4 regions of the Pectobacterium sp. HCp5_1 genome follow, and region 4 is predicted to be linked to each of the others. Evidence: predicted binding sites of a transcription regulator. Region 4 holds the regulator's gene; each other region holds the start of a gene.

Region 1 (3,929 bases), on a different contig from region 4:
AGGAATTTCCCATGCGTAATACGTTCATCGTGTGCTGGCAGTATTTACGCGCTTTCGCATTGATTTATCTCTGCCTGCTGGCAGGCAATGCGGTATCCGCGTTACTTCCGTTCACTATCCCCGGCAGTATCATCGGCATGCTGGTCTTGTTCATCCTTCTCGCCTCGCAAATTCTGCCCGCGCAGTGGGTAAAACCAGGTTGCCACCTGCTTATTCGTCACATGGCGCTGCTGTTCGTCCCAATCGGCGTCGGCGTGATGAATTATTACGATCTGGTCAGCCAACAGTTTGGCCCTATCGTCGTTTCCTGCCTGATCAGTACCTTTATTGTGATGTTGGTTGTGGGTTTCAGTACCCAGATAATGCAGCGTGAACGAGCCGTGGCTGGCGATCGTACGCCGCCGAAGGATAATGAATAATGTTCAGCTATTTGTGGTGGTCGCTTCCCCTCACTCTGATTGTCTTTTTCGCCGCGCGTAAACTGGCCGTGCTGACCCGGATTTCCCTGTTGAACCCGCTGCTGGTGTCGATGGCGATTATTATTCCGCTGCTGCTGGTATTGAAGATTCCCTACGAGCACTATTTTCAGGGCAGTAAAGTCCTTAACGATCTGCTGCAACCGGCGGTGGTCGCGCTGGCGTTCCCGCTTTATGAACAGCTGCACCAAATTCGCGCGCGCTGGAAGTCGATCATCAGCGTGTGCTTCATCGGCAGCCTGACCGCCATTATCTCCGGCACGCTGGTAGCGCTGTGGATGGGCGCTTCACCAGAAATCGCGGCCTCGGTGCTGCCTAAATCCGTCACCACGCCGATTGCGATGGCCGTCGCCAGCTCGATTGGCGGGATTCCGGCTATCAGCGCCGTCTGCGTGATTTTTGTCGGTATTCTCGGCGCAGTCTTAGGCCACAGTGTGTTCAACCGCCTCGGTATTAAAACTAAAGCCGCGCGTGGGCTGTCGATGGGCACCGCCTCACACGCACTCGGAACGGCGCGCTGTGCGGAAGTTGATTATCAGGAAGGCGCATTCAGTTCGCTGGCGCTGGTCATCTGCGGGATCATCACGTCGCTAATTGCGCCGCTCATCTTCCCTCTACTCTTGCACGTCGCTGGCTGAATCTAGCGGGGGGATGGTGCGTGCCTCGCACCGCCCCGCCATAAAATTGAGATACATCTCGCATTTAACAGTTAATTTGCATTCCTTTCATTCAACAAAGAGATTTTGATCACAATTTATTGCTACTCTGCTCCCTAACATGACGTCATTGACGGGTAAAAAGAGTACGCCGATATGCATCCACGATTTGAAAACGCCTTCCAGCAATTACCTGCCAGTCTGCAAGCCGCGATCGGTCCCTTGATCGATAAACCCGATTTCGCCGCCATGCTCACCGCAGATGACGTGAATGCCGTCTGCGAAGCCAGCCAGCTAGACGCCGACACGTTGGCCTTTGCGCTATTGCCTCTGGCCGCTGCCTGCGCACAAGCGCCTATCTCGAATTTTCAGGTTGGCGCAATTGCGCAAGGGCTCAGTGGCAATTTCTACTTTGGTGCCAACATGGAGTTCAGCGCGGTTCAGTTGCAGCAAACGGTGCATGCCGAACAAAGCGCTGTCAGCCACGCCTGGATGCGCAATGAGCGTGGATTGCGAGCCGTGACCGTGAACTACACGCCATGCGGCCACTGTCGTCAGTTTATGAATGAATTGCGTAATGCAGCGTCGCTGCGCATTCAATTGCCGGGTCGCCAGCCTGCGGTGCTCAGCCACTATCTGCCGGATTCCTTTGGCCCCGTCGATCTGCACATCGATACCTTACTGATGGATGACGTCAACCACGGCGCAACCTTGCAGAATGTGAACGCGCTTGCACGTCTGGCTCTGGATGCCGCCAACCGTAGCCACGCGCCCTATAGCAAAGCCATCAGCGGCATTGCGCTGGAAACCTCAAGTGGCAACATTTATACCGGACGCTACGCAGAAAATGCGGCATTTAACCCGAGCCTGCCGCCTTTGCAAGTTGCATTGAATCTGATGAACCTTGCTGGTGACGCTCCGTGCACCATTAAACACGCGGCTGTCGTTGAGCGTCGCCATGCGGTTGTCAGCCACTGGGCCATTTCGCAAATTATGCTGGCTGAATTGGGCTGTACCGACATTGAACATCACTTTATTGAGGAATAACGGCAGAGGTCAGCACAGGATTTCAGCAAAGAGAAGTGTGAGAAACGAGAGGTGAATCGATAAAGCCTGCATTTTGACTAAGATGCAAGCCATCTGTAACTATTTAAATTAACAATTCCTGTACATATTTTCTGGGTAATTTAAGATCCGCAACAGTTTTTATCGACAACACCTGAGTTTTTTCTGTTATCCGAGAGTAAAAAGTCATGGAATTAGAATACGAAAGCAAACGTCCTCTCCATATTCCCTACGCTGGCCCAATCTTGCTTGAATTTCCCCTGCTGAATAAAGGCAGCGCGTTTACCGAAGAAGAACGCGCTAACTTTAACCTGCATGGTCTGCTGCCTGAAGCCGTCGAAACTATCGAAGAACAGGCAGAACGCGCCTGGCGTCAGTATCAGGAATTCAAACACGATATTGAAAAACACGTGTACCTGCGCAACATTCAGGACACCAACGAGACGCTGTTCTACCGCCTGCTGGACGGTCACCTCAGTGAGATGATGCCGATCATCTACACCCCGACCGTTGGCGAAGCCTGTGAACACTTTTCCGATATCTATCGTCGCGCACGCGGGCTGTTTATCTCCTACCCTAACCGCGCGCATATCGACGATATGCTGCAAAACGCCACCAAGCAGAATGTAAAAGTCATCGTTGTAACCGACGGTGAGCGTATTCTGGGTCTGGGCGACCAGGGTATCGGCGGCATGGGGATCCCAATCGGTAAGCTGTCGCTGTACACCGCATGTGGCGGTATCAGCCCAGCCTACACTCTGCCTGTCGTTCTGGATGTCGGCACCAACAACCCGCAGCGCCTGAACGATCCGCTGTACATGGGCTGGCGCCACCCACGTATCACCGACGACGAATACTATGAATTTGTTGACGAATTCATTCAGGCCGTTAAACGCCGCTGGCCGAACGTGTTGTTGCAGTTTGAAGACTTCGCACAGAAAAATGCGACACCGCTGCTGAACCGCTATCGTGATGAGATCTGTAGCTTTAACGATGACATTCAGGGCACCGCTGCCGTTGCGATTGGCAGCCTGATTGCCGCCAGCCGTGCAGCAGGCACTCAGCTACGCGATCAGACAGTGACCTTCCTGGGTGCGGGCTCCGCAGGCTGTGGTATCGCTGAGCAAATCGTCGCGCAGATGAAGTCTGAAGGGCTGAGCGAAGAAGAAGCACGCGCACGCGTCTTTATGGTTGATCGCTTCGGTCTACTGACGGACAAACTGCCGAACCTGCTCGATTTCCAGAGCAAGCTGGTGCAGAAAAGTGAATTGCTGGCTGATTGGGATTGCAACAGCGACGCAATTTCACTGCTGGAAGTGGTACGCAATGCCAAGCCGACCATCCTGATCGGTGTATCCGGCCAGCCGGGTCTGTTCACGGAAGAAATCATCCGTGAAATGCACAAGCACTGCGCGCGTCCTATCGTGATGCCACTGTCTAACCCGACATCCCGCGTGGAAGCCCGTCCAGAAGATATCATTCGCTGGACAGAAGGCGCAGCGCTGGTCGCAACCGGCAGCCCGTTCGCTCCGGTTAACTATCAGGGCAAAATCTTCCCTATCGCCCAGTGCAACAACTCCTACATTTTCCCAGGTATCGGGTTAGGTGTACTGGCGTCGGGCGCCAAACGTATCACTGACGGTATGTTGATGGCCGCTAGCCGTGCGCTGGCTGACTGCTCGCCGCTGGCGAATAACGGTGAAGGCGCGCTGCTGCCGGATCTGTCCGATAT
Region 2 (3,929 bases), on a different contig from region 4:
TCAGAATACGCGTACGGGTGAAATGTGATAACAGATCGCCCGGCATACCTTTCGGCAGTTCAATCGTCGAGTGAGACGCGAACAACTTGATGTTACCGATGTAGCGGCTGCTGATGTCACCTTCGTTGGCAATGGCACCAACAATGTGGCGAACTTCAACGCCGTCATCACGACCCACTTCAATGCGATACAGTTCCATCTCGCCAGCATCACGACGCTCACGACGTTGTGGACGGTCACCGTCACGGCTGTCACGAGAATCGCGAGGATCACGACGACGATCGCCACGTGAATCACTGCGAGACTCATCACGATCGCGGAATTCGCGACGAGGACGGAATACCGGATCGGGTGGCAGAATCAGAGGACGTTCACCCTGCGCCATTTTCAGCAGCGCAGCAGCCAGCGTTTCGACATCCAGCTCTTCCTGCGGTTGCAGTTTTGTCAGCAGTGCACGGTACATGTCCAGATCGCTGCTTTCCAGCTGTTGCTGTACTTTAGCGGCGAATTTAGCCAGACGGCGTTGACCCAGCAATTCTGCATTTGGCAATTCCACTTCAGGAATGGTCAGCTTCATTGTGCGTTCAACGTTGCGCAGCAGGCGGCGTTCACGATTTTCGACGAACAGCAGAGCGCGGCCCGCACGACCTGCACGACCGGTACGACCAATACGGTGGACGTAAGACTCGGCATCCATCGGGATATCGTAGTTCACTACCAGACTGATACGCTCAACGTCCAGACCACGCGCCGCAACGTCGGTCGCGATCAGGATATCCAGACGACCATCTTTCAGACGCTCCAGCGTTTGCTCACGCAGCGCCTGATTCATGTCACCGTTCAGCGCGGCGCTGTTGTAACCGCTACGCTCCAAGGCTTCGGCCACTTCCAGCGTCGCGTTTTTGGTACGAACGAAAATAATCGCCGCATCAAAATCTTCCGCTTCCAGGAAACGTACCAGCGCTTCATTTTTACGCATACCCTGCACCGTCCAGTAGCTCTGGCTGATGTCTGGGCGCGTAGTAATGCTTGATTGAATGCGAACTTCTTGCGGATCTTTCATGAAACGGCGCGTAATGCGGCGAATCGCTTCAGGCATGGTCGCAGAGAACAGCGCAGTCTGATGTTCAGCAGGGATCTGAGCCATGATGTTTTCAACATCTTCGATGAAGCCCATACGCAGCATTTCATCAGCTTCGTCCAGCACCAAACCACTCAGGTTGGACAGATCCAGCGTACCGCGTTTCAGGTGATCCAGCAGACGGCCCGGCGTACCTACAACGATCTGTGCACCACCACGCAAAGCGCGCAGTTGCACGTCATAGCGCTGGCCGCCGTACAGTGCGACGACATTCACGCCGTGCATATGTTTGGAGAAATCATTGCAGGCCTCTGCTACCTGCACCGCCAGCTCGCGGGTCGGTGCCAGCACCAGAATCTGTGGTGCTTTAAGTTCAGGTTTCAGATTGTTCAGTAATGGCAGAGAGAACGCTGCTGTTTTACCGCTACCGGTCTGTGCCATACCCAGCACATCGCGACCGTTCAGCAGGTGAGGAATACATTCCGCCTGAATCGGAGACGGTTTTTCATAGCCCAAATCAGTCAGGGCATTAAGGATAGAGGTGTTCAGCCCTAAATCGGCAAAAGAAGTTACTAAATCAGTCATGTACACGTGCCTCATTAAACATGGCGGCCAGTCTACATAACTCGTCGTGAAAATTTTCAGTCATTTTCATTGAAAAGTGTGAACCGGCTCAAATTGGATTAAAAAGCGAACAAAAAAGCCCTCACCCGTGAAGGTGATAACCGAAGTTTTTCAGGCTGATTAAGTGTTCGTCAGCTATTGCTGGTCCGATCCTGATAGGTCGTCTTGCTCTTGGCCTAATAGCGCCAATTCCAACAATGCATAGCGGTGCTCAACAAAGTTATGAACGTTGTTGGCAACCGTCAGCTTGAACAGCGCCAAGGCGGTGTTCTTGTCCCCCAGACTTAGGTAGTGCTTACCTAAATAGAAGTCAGTTTCACTGAGATGCTCAGCGAGCGAAGTGTTATCCGTAGCTTCTACCTGTAAACGCTGCATCAGTGTTTTTTCACTGATACTGCCCAGATAGAATTCGACAATATTCCATCCCCAAGGCCCTTTCTTGGCGTCGTCATAGCGTTTCTTCAACGCAATTTTGGCCGTCTCTGGATTGATTTCTCGCTCCACAAGATACAGCCACAACGAACGGAAAGGATCATTCGGATCGTCTCGATAAAACGCCAGCAGATCATCCTGCGCTAACAGGTAGCGACCGCCATAATACAAAGCGATGCCCCGGTTTAAACGCGCGTAATTGTAAGTTGGATCAAGCTCTAGTACAGAATCAAACGCTTCATAGGCAGCATCAAAATTGCCTGCCTGCGTTAAATAGATACCCAAATAGTTAAAAACTTCTGGAATATCAGGGCGGATCGTCAGCGCTTGTGAAAAATCATTCCGCGCCAATGCCCGTAACCCGAGACTATCATACAGCACTCCGCGCTCATATAATAGCTGTGCTCGCTCATCATCGGTTAATGCCCGGCTTGCAAGGATTTGTTCCATGCGTGCCAGGATCACTTCCTGCTGCAAAGTAGGCTGTAACGGAATCGCCAATACTGCGTCTTTACGCCAATCCGTGTTGCTGCATCCTGCCAGCATGAGTGCTGTTGCAACATAACACCAGCGCAAGAAAGGCTTCATTTCCCACTCCCGAAGACAAACATTGGATGAACATCCTGTCCCGGACCGCTCAACGCAAGGTCATCCATTCCCTTACGATACACGCAGCACCTTGCCATGATAATCAGGCAAGGTGCCATAAGACCGTTATCTAACAGTCGTTATTCCTCAGAAGACGGTGCTGCAGCTTCCTGAGTTTGCGCAGTTGCTTCTTTGATGCTTAAGCGCACGCGGCCCTGGCGATCAACTTCCAGAACCTTGACCGGCACTTCCTGACCCATTTGCAGGTAGTCAGTCACTTTCTCTACGCGCTTATCGGCGATCTGAGAAATATGCACCAGGCCTTCTTTGCCGCCGCCAATAGCGACGAAAGCACCAAAATCAACGATGCGGGTAACTTTACCCTGATACACGCGGCCGACTTCGATTTCGGCAGTGATCTCTTCAATGCGACGAATCGCGTGTTTCGCTTTTTCGCCGTCGGTTGAAGCGATCTTCACAGTACCATCGTCTTCAATTTCAATAGTCGTGCCGGTTTCTTCCGTCAGCGCACGAATCACAGAACCACCTTTACCGATCACGTCTTTAATCTTATCGGTACTGATCTTGATGGTGTGAATACGCGGTGCGAATTCAGAGATATCGCCACGTGGCGTGCTGATCGCCTGCTCCATCACGCCCAGAATGTGCAAACGTGCACCTTTGGCCTGATTCAAAGCAACCTGCATGATCTCACGGGTAATCCCTTCGATCTTGATATCCATCTGCAGCGCGGTGATACCTTCACGGCTACCAGCCACTTTGAAGTCCATATCTCCCAGGTGGTCTTCGTCACCCAGAATGTCAGACAGAACAACAAAATTGTCGCCTTCTTTCACCAGACCCATCGCGATACCCGCAACGGCTGATTTGATTGGCACGCCCGCATCCATCAGTGCCAGAGAAGCACCACAGACAGACGCCATGGAAGAAGAACCGTTGGATTCCGTGATTTCAGACACCACACGCACAGTGTACGGGAATTCGTTCGCCTTCGGCATAACGGCCAACACGCCACGCTTAGCCAGACGACCGTGACCGATCTCACGACGCTTAGGCGAACCGACCATACCGGTTTCACCGACAGAGTACGGAGGGAAGTTGTAGTGCAGCAGGAAGCGATCGGTACGTTCACCGGTCAGTTCGTCAATATTCTGCGCGTCACGCTCAGTCCCCAACGTTGCAG
Region 3 (3,929 bases), on a different contig from region 4:
ATAGGAAACGCCGACATCCACTGACGCATCTTTATTGAAGGCGTAAGTGGTGCCTGCGCTCAACCAGAAACGATCCTGATCGGGGATAGAGATAGAACGTCTGTCGGCTGGTATCGGACTGTCATCAAACGCGATACCACTACGGAACGTCCAGTTATCGTCATGATAGTAGGTGGTACCCAGTGCGATACGGTAGGCATCACGGAAGCCTTCCTCTTTCTGGAACAGCGTGTTGCCACTGTTACCTGTCGCTTTCAGCTCCTGGAAATGGCTCCAACTGGTGTAGGTCAGGCTGTAGTGAACCGCCCACTTCGGTGCCACGCGGTGGTAGGCGGACGCTTCCCACATTTCTGGCAGATTGAGTGTCAGCTTACCAGGAATTGTTGCGCCATTGAGGGCACCAGGCCCAGCGGACCGTTGGTTACTGTAATCACCATTGAAATCGATATCGACTTTGGAACGATAGGTCAGGCCGAAGCGGTTGTTTTCATCCACTTCATACAGGATGCCGGCATTCCAGCCGTAACCCCACTCTTTACCTTCCAGACGAGCCATCTCTGAAGACGGGCCTGCAACGGCACCCTGAGCGCCCCCCACACCGGCAGGAACATTAGCCAGTTCACCAGCGCGCCGAATAAATTTGGCATCGGCATAAACCGCGTTAACCCCTAAACCAAAACTGAAATGTTGGTTCAGTCGATACGCGGCGCTCAGGTTCAGGTTTGATGTCAACAGGTCGGTTTCACCGCCGATAGAACCTGCTGCATAGTTATCATTAAATTTAGTCGCCAGGCCATAGTTAGTGGTGGCGGAAGCACCAATCGCCCACTGTTCATTCAGCGGCATGATGAAGTGTAGGTTCGGTACCCAGGCATGTGGTGCGATGTTTTTGGCGCTGGTATCTTGCCCGGTTAGGGAGTTTTTCCCCTGAACATCAATGTCTGGGTTGATATAGGTGACACCACCGGAGAAGGACGGGCGGTCAAACATGGTCATGGTCGCTGGGTTACGGCTGCCGGAAGTCGCGTTGTCGGCTACCGCACCTTCACCAGAAAACGCACGCCCCAGACCCGATGACGAGTATTCATTTAGCTGGAAACCAGCTGCTGACACATTTGCTGAAAACAGGGCCACCGCAACAGCAATTGTGGATTGTTTGAACAGGTTTTTCTGGTTCATGACCAAAACCTCTTTATATGCTTGTTATTTAACGTTGTTACACGGGGTAACAAGGGACGCGCATTGTAGGGGGCGCACTTAGCCTGACAAATCAGACCAGTTGCCAAAGTATAAGTTGGGAATACGACAATGTTGCGTCCGTGTATTAAAAATATTTCCAAAATGATGCAAAATTTAGATCTGCTTAACGTTTTGGTTAATTTGTGTGAAGAGATATTACGCGGTCTTTACTGTCGTATAACACCGTAATGTGATTGATATCACTAAAATTACTGGTCAGCATGAAGTGCTGGCACTGCTTCGGGATGAGGGAGTAAAATATAAGGAAGATAAAAATATTTGAACTGGATCATATCTCCCGCGTTTTAAGAGGAAAGTAGCATGACGAACGTAATCAACAAATGCAGTGCTGAAGAAACCGCAGCCTGCTGCTGTGTCGATGTTGGCACAATTATGGATAACACGGATTGCACGGCGTCTTACAGCAACGTTTTCGGCAATCGTGCTGAGGCAGAAGCGGCACTGGCCGCCCTGACGGAAAAAGCGCGTGCGGTAGAGTCTGAACCTTGTGAAATCGCCAGCACGCTGGAAGAGGTAGACGGCGGCGTTAAACTGGACATCGATTTCACGTTCAGCTGCCAGGCTGAAACGATGATTTTCCAGCTCGGCCTGCGTTAAATCTTCCTCTGGCAGGCATTGCGTTATCGCATCGCCTGCCGACTCGCTTTATTTCCCTTCGTTGTTTCTATCCACCGCTGTTGGTGGTGTCGTCACTTATCAATTCTCCCAATGCGCATGTTAATCGGCCATAGAACCGGTCGGCATGTTGTTGGCGTTCCCCAGAGTGTCGCGATGTCGTCATAAAAACGGCGCAGCATTTCCTCTCGTCCTGCTTCTCGGGCGCTGGCGACGGCAGACCAGGTCGAAATATAGCCAATAAGGGCGTCTAACGGCCACTCAAGCTGGATGTTAAGAGGCGGTGCGGCGATCTCATCAAAAGGGAAGGGGATATCCCGATATCCGTTATCAACCAGCTTACGTTCGGCAGGCCAAAACGGGCCAATCTCTTCGTAATAAAACTGACGAAATCTGTCGTTCAGATCGTCATCAAGCTGCATAACGCCATAGCTGATGAGGGCTAATATTCCCTGAGGGACTGCCACTCTGCGGACTTCCTGATAAAACGCGTCCAGCTTGAACCAGTGTGCGGCCTGCGCTGCGGTAATCAAACTGTAAGTGAGTGGCTGTTCGGGCAGCGTTTCTGCGGGGGAGCACACGTAGTCGATACGATGATGTGCAACGGCGTTGCCTAGCTGACTCACGCTGGGATCGAGACCTTTTACCGCGTCGAAATGTTCAGCCAACTGTCGCGTAAGCTGCCCGGTTCCGCACCCTACATCCAGCGCGTTTTGGGTACTGGGGGCGAGACTGGAAAGGTATTCTGCCAGTTCGGGTGGATAGTGCGGTCGGTAGCGGGCATAGTTCTCCCCGCCTGAGGAAAACCAGTTTCTGTTTTCTTCGGTTGTGTTAGTCATCTTTATCACCTGAGGCGTGTAACTCTGCACGCGCTATCTGTATACGTTTCTCGAAGTCCTGCTGTTCCAACGCAGACGCCAACTCCTCCAGCCCTTTCATCAGCGGCCAACCGGCATCTTTTTCAAGCTGTTCAATGGCGAGGAAAATGGCTTCCCAGCAGGTTTCGAGCTGAGCAACAAGTTGAATGCCTGCTGGCGTCAGCCTGAGGGCAAATTTGCGCCCATCACTGAGCTGTTCGCGTACAAGAATGCCGTCCTGCTCCATTAACGCGACCGACTGGCTGATCGCCCCCTGAGTCAGGTGCGTGGACTCAGTGATGTCCTGCACGGTCTGAGCGCCTGCGGCCATTGCTCGCAGGATAGGGGTAAATCGTGGACGATAATTGAGTGACAGGGCGCGGTAGTTTGCCTCCGAACCTTTATCAACCAGCTCAGCGGTATACCTCAGCAGTTCGCCCAATCCGGGTTTAATTTTCAATATTTCCTCCCTAGTTGGAATAAATACATTAGCGCTAATGTATTTTGTTGGCAAATGCCTTTGCGTAAATAATGTTAATGGTATCGGGGCTGACAACGGCATGTTCTTCACACTTTTGTGTTGCGCAGCTTTGCGTAATGTAACTATCTGGTTAACAATGAAATCAGGTCTGACCTGTTGTGCGCGTACTTTATTTTTGGTTAACAGGAGCGTTTATGAGCGAGGTATTACCTCTGATAACCCGCCGTGGCGATCGCATAGCGTTCGTGAGCGGATTACGCACCCCATTTGCCCGGCAGGCAACGGCCTATCATGGCGTACCTGCCATCGAATTAGGGAAGCTCGTCACCAGCGAATTACTGGTCCGCACTGGGATCGATCCTGAGTTGATCGAGCTATTGGTCTTTGGGCAGGTGGTCCAAATGCCCGAAGCGCCGAATATCGCCAGAGAGATCGTGCTCGGAACGGGCATGAGCGTGCATACCGATGCCTACAGCGTGTCGCGCGCCTGCGCCACCAGCTTTCAGGCGGTCGCCAACGTGGCGGAAAGCATTATGGCGGGTATGGTGGACGTCGGCATTGCCGGTGGGGCGGACTCCTCTTCCGTGCTGCCGATTGGCGTCAGCAAAGCGTTGGCCAGAACGCTTGTGGATATGAACAAGGCCCGGACGCTGAGCCAGAAGTTGAAACTGTTAAGCGGCCTGCGCCCGAAAGATCTGCTGCCGGTTGCGCCCGCC
Region 4 (3,929 bases):
ACCTCAACTGCTGTGTCATGCATCTGACACACCCCTTTCATGCCGGAGACGGGTACAATGGTTTTTCCGTTTTAGCCCAAATAAGAAGGTATTGAAAAAAATTGCGGGTATTACGGCGGGCATCAAAAGGGTGCTTAAATTATAAATTCATTATTTATAAATAACTTAAGTAAAATATGCTGCTAATTATCGATAACTACGACTCTTTTACCTACAACCTTTACCAATACTTTTGTGAGCTTGGTGCACAGGTTGTGGTGAAGCGTAATGATGAACTGACGCTGCGTGAGATTGAACAGCTTGCGCCTGAGCGGTTGGTCATTTCACCGGGCCCTTGTACGCCGGACGAGGCGGGCATTTCACTGGCTGCAATCCGTCACTTTGCCGATAAATTGCCTATTTTGGGCGTGTGTCTTGGCCATCAGGCGATGGGACAGGCGTTCGGCGCGCGCGTGGTGCGGGCACGACAGGTCATGCACGGGAAAACCTCAGCGATTGCGCATAGCGATACGGGGGTTTTCACGGGGTTGGCACAGCCGTTGACGGTCACCCGTTATCATTCACTCATTATTGATTCCGCCTCGCTACCCGATTGCTTTGAAGTTACGGCCTGGAGCGAACATGAAGGAAAGCGTGATGAGATTATGGGGATTCGCCATCGCGCATTGCCGCTGGAAGGGGTGCAGTTTCACCCAGAGAGCATTCTTAGCCAGCAGGGGCATCAGCTTTTGGATAATTTCCTTAAAATTTAGCGATATAGAAAGTTATTCTCCTCAGTAGCCGATTTAATATTGCCTGCAATTGATTTTTTATGCATATTTATTGACTATATTTTCATTCCGGTATGATGGACAGCAGAGTGAGGCAGCAAATGGCAGCAGAGCAGAAAGCAGTGACACGGGATACTCACGATAAAGTGATTTTGCCAGTTTATGCACCCGCTAAGTTTGTACCCGTGAAAGGTAAAGGGAGTCGCGTCTGGGATCAGGACGGCCGCGAGTATATCGATTTCTCCGGCGGTATTGCGGTTACGGCGCTGGGTCACTGCCATCCTGCATTGGTGAACGCGTTGCAGCAGCAGGGTGAAAAGCTGTGGCACACCAGCAATATTTTCACGAATGAGCCTGCGTTGCGCCTCGCCAGCAAATTGATTGATGCGACTTTTGCTGACCGTGTGTTCTTTGTTAACTCCGGTGCTGAAGCCAACGAAGCTGCCTTTAAGCTGGCGCGTCACTATGCGGTTAAACGCCATAGTCCGTATAAAACCAAGATCATCTCCTTCTACAATGCATTCCATGGTCGGACGCTGTTCACCGTTTCGGTCGGCGGACAGCCTAAATATGCCGATGGTTTCGGGCCTAAGCCTGCCGATATTGTTCATGTTCCCTTCAACGACCTGGCTGCTGTTAAAGCGGTGATGGACGATCACACCTGTGCAGTCGTGCTGGAACCGGTTCAGGGTGAAGGGGGGATTACGCCTGCTACGCCTGAATTTTTACAAGGTGTTCGCGATCTATGCGATCAGCACAAGGCGCTGCTGGTGTTTGATGAAGTGCAGAGCGGAATGGGGCGTACTGGCAAACTATTCAGCTACATGCACTACGGCATTACGCCGGATATTCTCACAACGGCTAAAGCATTGGGCGGTGGTTTCCCAATTAGCGCAATGCTGACGACGGAAGAGATCGCATCGGCTATGACGGTTGGGGTGCACGGCACCACCTATGGCGGCAACCCGCTGGCCTGTGCGGTGGCGGAAGCCGCGCTGGATATTATCAACACGCCAGAAGTGCTGTCAGGCGTGGCGGATCGCCACGATCGCTTTGTCAGTGAGCTTGAGAAAATCAATCAGCAGTTCGGTGTATTCGAACAGGTTCGCGGTATGGGTTTGCTGTTGGGGGCAGAACTGAAACCGCAATGGCATGGTCGTGCGGGCGAGTTTCTGGCGGCGGCAACGTCTCAGGGGCTTATGGTGCTGATGGCTGGGCCGAATGTGATCCGCTTTGTACCGTCGTTGATCATTGATGAAGATGATATTGTGCAGGGGATGGCGAAATTCGCTAAAGCCGTCGCGCAGGTTGTTAACGCAGCAAACTGATTACGTTACGCCATAAAAAAACGTAGGGAACGTTTTTCAGCGTTGCGTTAGCAACGACCCGTAGGGTGGTGAGCAGGAAGCTCGCCATAAAAAAAGCGTGAGGCCGAGGCTTCACGCTTTTTTATTGGTAGGGTACAGCGACAGGGGCTTAGCGAGTGCCGTAAACGACAATCGTTTTACCGTGTGCAGAGATCAGGTTCTGGTCTTCTAACATTTTCAGAATGCGGCCCACGGTTTCACGCGAGCAGCCAACGATTTGCCCAATTTCCTGACGGGTAATTTTTATTTGCATGCCATCTGGATGCGTCATGGCATCAGGTTGTTTGGCCAGGTTGAGTAGGGTTTGGGCAATACGGCCGGTCACATCAAGGAAGGCGAGGTTGCCGACCTTCTCAGAGGTAACCTGAAGTCTGCTTGCCATTTGTGCAGACAGACGCATGAGGATATCCGGGTTAACCTGGATGAGCTGGCGGAATTTTTTATAGGAAATTTCAGCCACTTCACAGGCAGTTTTTGCCCGCACCCAGGCGCTGCGCTCCTGACCTTCTTCAAACAGGCCGAGCTCGCCGATAAAATCGCCCTGATTGAGGTAGGAAAGGATCATTTCCTTGCCTTCTTCATCTTTGATTAGCACTGCGACAGAGCCTTTCACGATGTAGTAAAGCGTTTCTGCTTTTTCACCTTGGTGAATCAGCGTGCTCTTCGATGGATACTTGTGAATATGACAATGGGAAAGGAACCATTCGAGAGTTGGATCTGTTTGCGGTTTGCCGAGAACCATTCGCTATCATCCTCTGTTGTAATTCACTGCGCAAATTACAGGGGTCAGAGTTCCCTGTACGGCGTGTTTTACTGCTAAAAAAATAAAATTCAGTCTAGGCAGAATGACGTCAGGGAATATACTGAAACCACTGTACCCTTTATTTTCCGGTTGCTGCCTTGCCGCACCGTAAACGTGGCTGGGGTATGTCTGGCCAGGCCATCATCTTCTTCGTTTCTGGGTTTGTCCAGAAAAGGTCTATTCTGTTTTCGTTTTAACACAGCTTGAAGGACGTGTCTTGTGTTGTCTCGCTTCAGCATGACAAAGCGCTGATTAACGCTGGTTTTTGTACAGTAACGGTATAAATTTTCAAAAAATTTTTAGTGGAGAGGCATCATGCAGGCACGGGTAAAATGGGTTGAAGGCTTAACGTTTTTAGGCGAATCCGCATCAGGGCATCAGATAGTGATGGACGGCAATTCCGGTGATAAAGCGCCCAGTCCGATGGAAATGGTGTTGATGTCTGTAGGGGGATGCAGCGCGATTGATGTGGTATCGATTCTGCAAAAAGGCCGCAACGATGTAGCGGATTGTGAAGTGAAATTAACGTCAGAGCGTCGGTCTGACGCGCCGCGTTTATTTACCCACATCAATCTGCATTTTATCGTGACGGGAAAAGGGTTGACCGACAAAGTTGTCGAGCGAGCCGTCGTACTGTCGGCGGAAAAATACTGCTCTGTGGCACTGATGCTGGGTAAAGCCGTTGAGGTGACGCACAGCCACGAAATTAGAGTGCTGGAATAATCCCTTTCTCTGGGCACTCATTCTGGTCACTTAAGCCTGCTATTAGTGGAAACACCGGGGGAGGTTCCCGTCGGGAGGCCTCACCCCTGTGGTCGCCCCGTGTATCTCGATGCTTATTCGATGGTTTTCCCTTCAATTAACCGCTGCACCAGCGGCGCCATGATCAATTCCATCGCCAGCCCCATCTTCCCGCCGGGAACGACCAGCGTGTTGATGTGGGAGATAAAGGACCCCTGCAACATGGCGAGCAGATAGGGGTAATCAATA

The links. Region 4 encodes CRP, which controls carbon source genes, mostly activating them, when cyclic AMP is high. Its sites were predicted from a motif close to ATGTGANNNNNNTCACAT; they were not measured.
Region 1: cdd (cytidine deaminase) is a predicted target of CRP. The motif match lies at 1,212-1,229, and genes of this name have one in related genera.
Region 2: yrbN (protein YrbN) is a predicted target of CRP. The motif match lies at 1,743-1,760, and genes of this name have one in related genera.
Region 3: Q3A88_RS02150 (YfcZ/YiiS family protein) is a predicted target of CRP. The motif match lies at 1,517-1,534, and genes of this name have one in related genera.

Annotation. Positions count from the first base shown of each region.
Region 1 is NZ_JAUMIO010000019.1:15,368-19,296, reverse strand. It holds gene Q3A88_RS13930 (CidA/LrgA family protein) at 12-419, shown strand; gene Q3A88_RS13925 (CidB/LrgB family autolysis modulator) at 419-1,114, shown strand; gene cdd (cytidine deaminase) at 1,289-2,179, shown strand; gene Q3A88_RS13915 (NAD-dependent malic enzyme) at 2,386-3,929, shown strand, end outside.
Region 2 is NZ_JAUMIO010000006.1:143,233-147,161, forward strand. It holds gene Q3A88_RS07000 (DEAD/DEAH family ATP-dependent RNA helicase) at 1-1,666, opposite strand, end outside; gene yrbN (protein YrbN) at 1,659-1,736, opposite strand; gene nlpI (lipoprotein NlpI) at 1,841-2,725, opposite strand; gene pnp (polyribonucleotide nucleotidyltransferase) at 2,866-3,929, opposite strand, start outside.
Region 3 is NZ_JAUMIO010000002.1:137,548-141,476, reverse strand. It holds gene fadL (long-chain fatty acid transporter FadL) at 1-1,179, opposite strand, end outside; gene Q3A88_RS02150 (YfcZ/YiiS family protein) at 1,561-1,857, shown strand; gene Q3A88_RS02145 (class I SAM-dependent methyltransferase) at 1,950-2,714, opposite strand; gene Q3A88_RS02140 (MarR family winged helix-turn-helix transcriptional regulator) at 2,707-3,192, opposite strand; gene fadI (acetyl-CoA C-acyltransferase FadI) at 3,408-3,929, shown strand, end outside.
Region 4 is NZ_JAUMIO010000053.1:10,034-13,962, reverse strand. It holds gene Q3A88_RS20850 (aminodeoxychorismate synthase component II) at 177-752, shown strand; gene Q3A88_RS20845 (aspartate aminotransferase family protein) at 872-2,098, shown strand; gene crp (cAMP-activated global transcriptional regulator CRP) at 2,247-2,879, opposite strand; gene Q3A88_RS20835 (OsmC family protein) at 3,255-3,662, shown strand; gene Q3A88_RS20830 (phosphoribulokinase) at 3,776-3,929, opposite strand, start outside.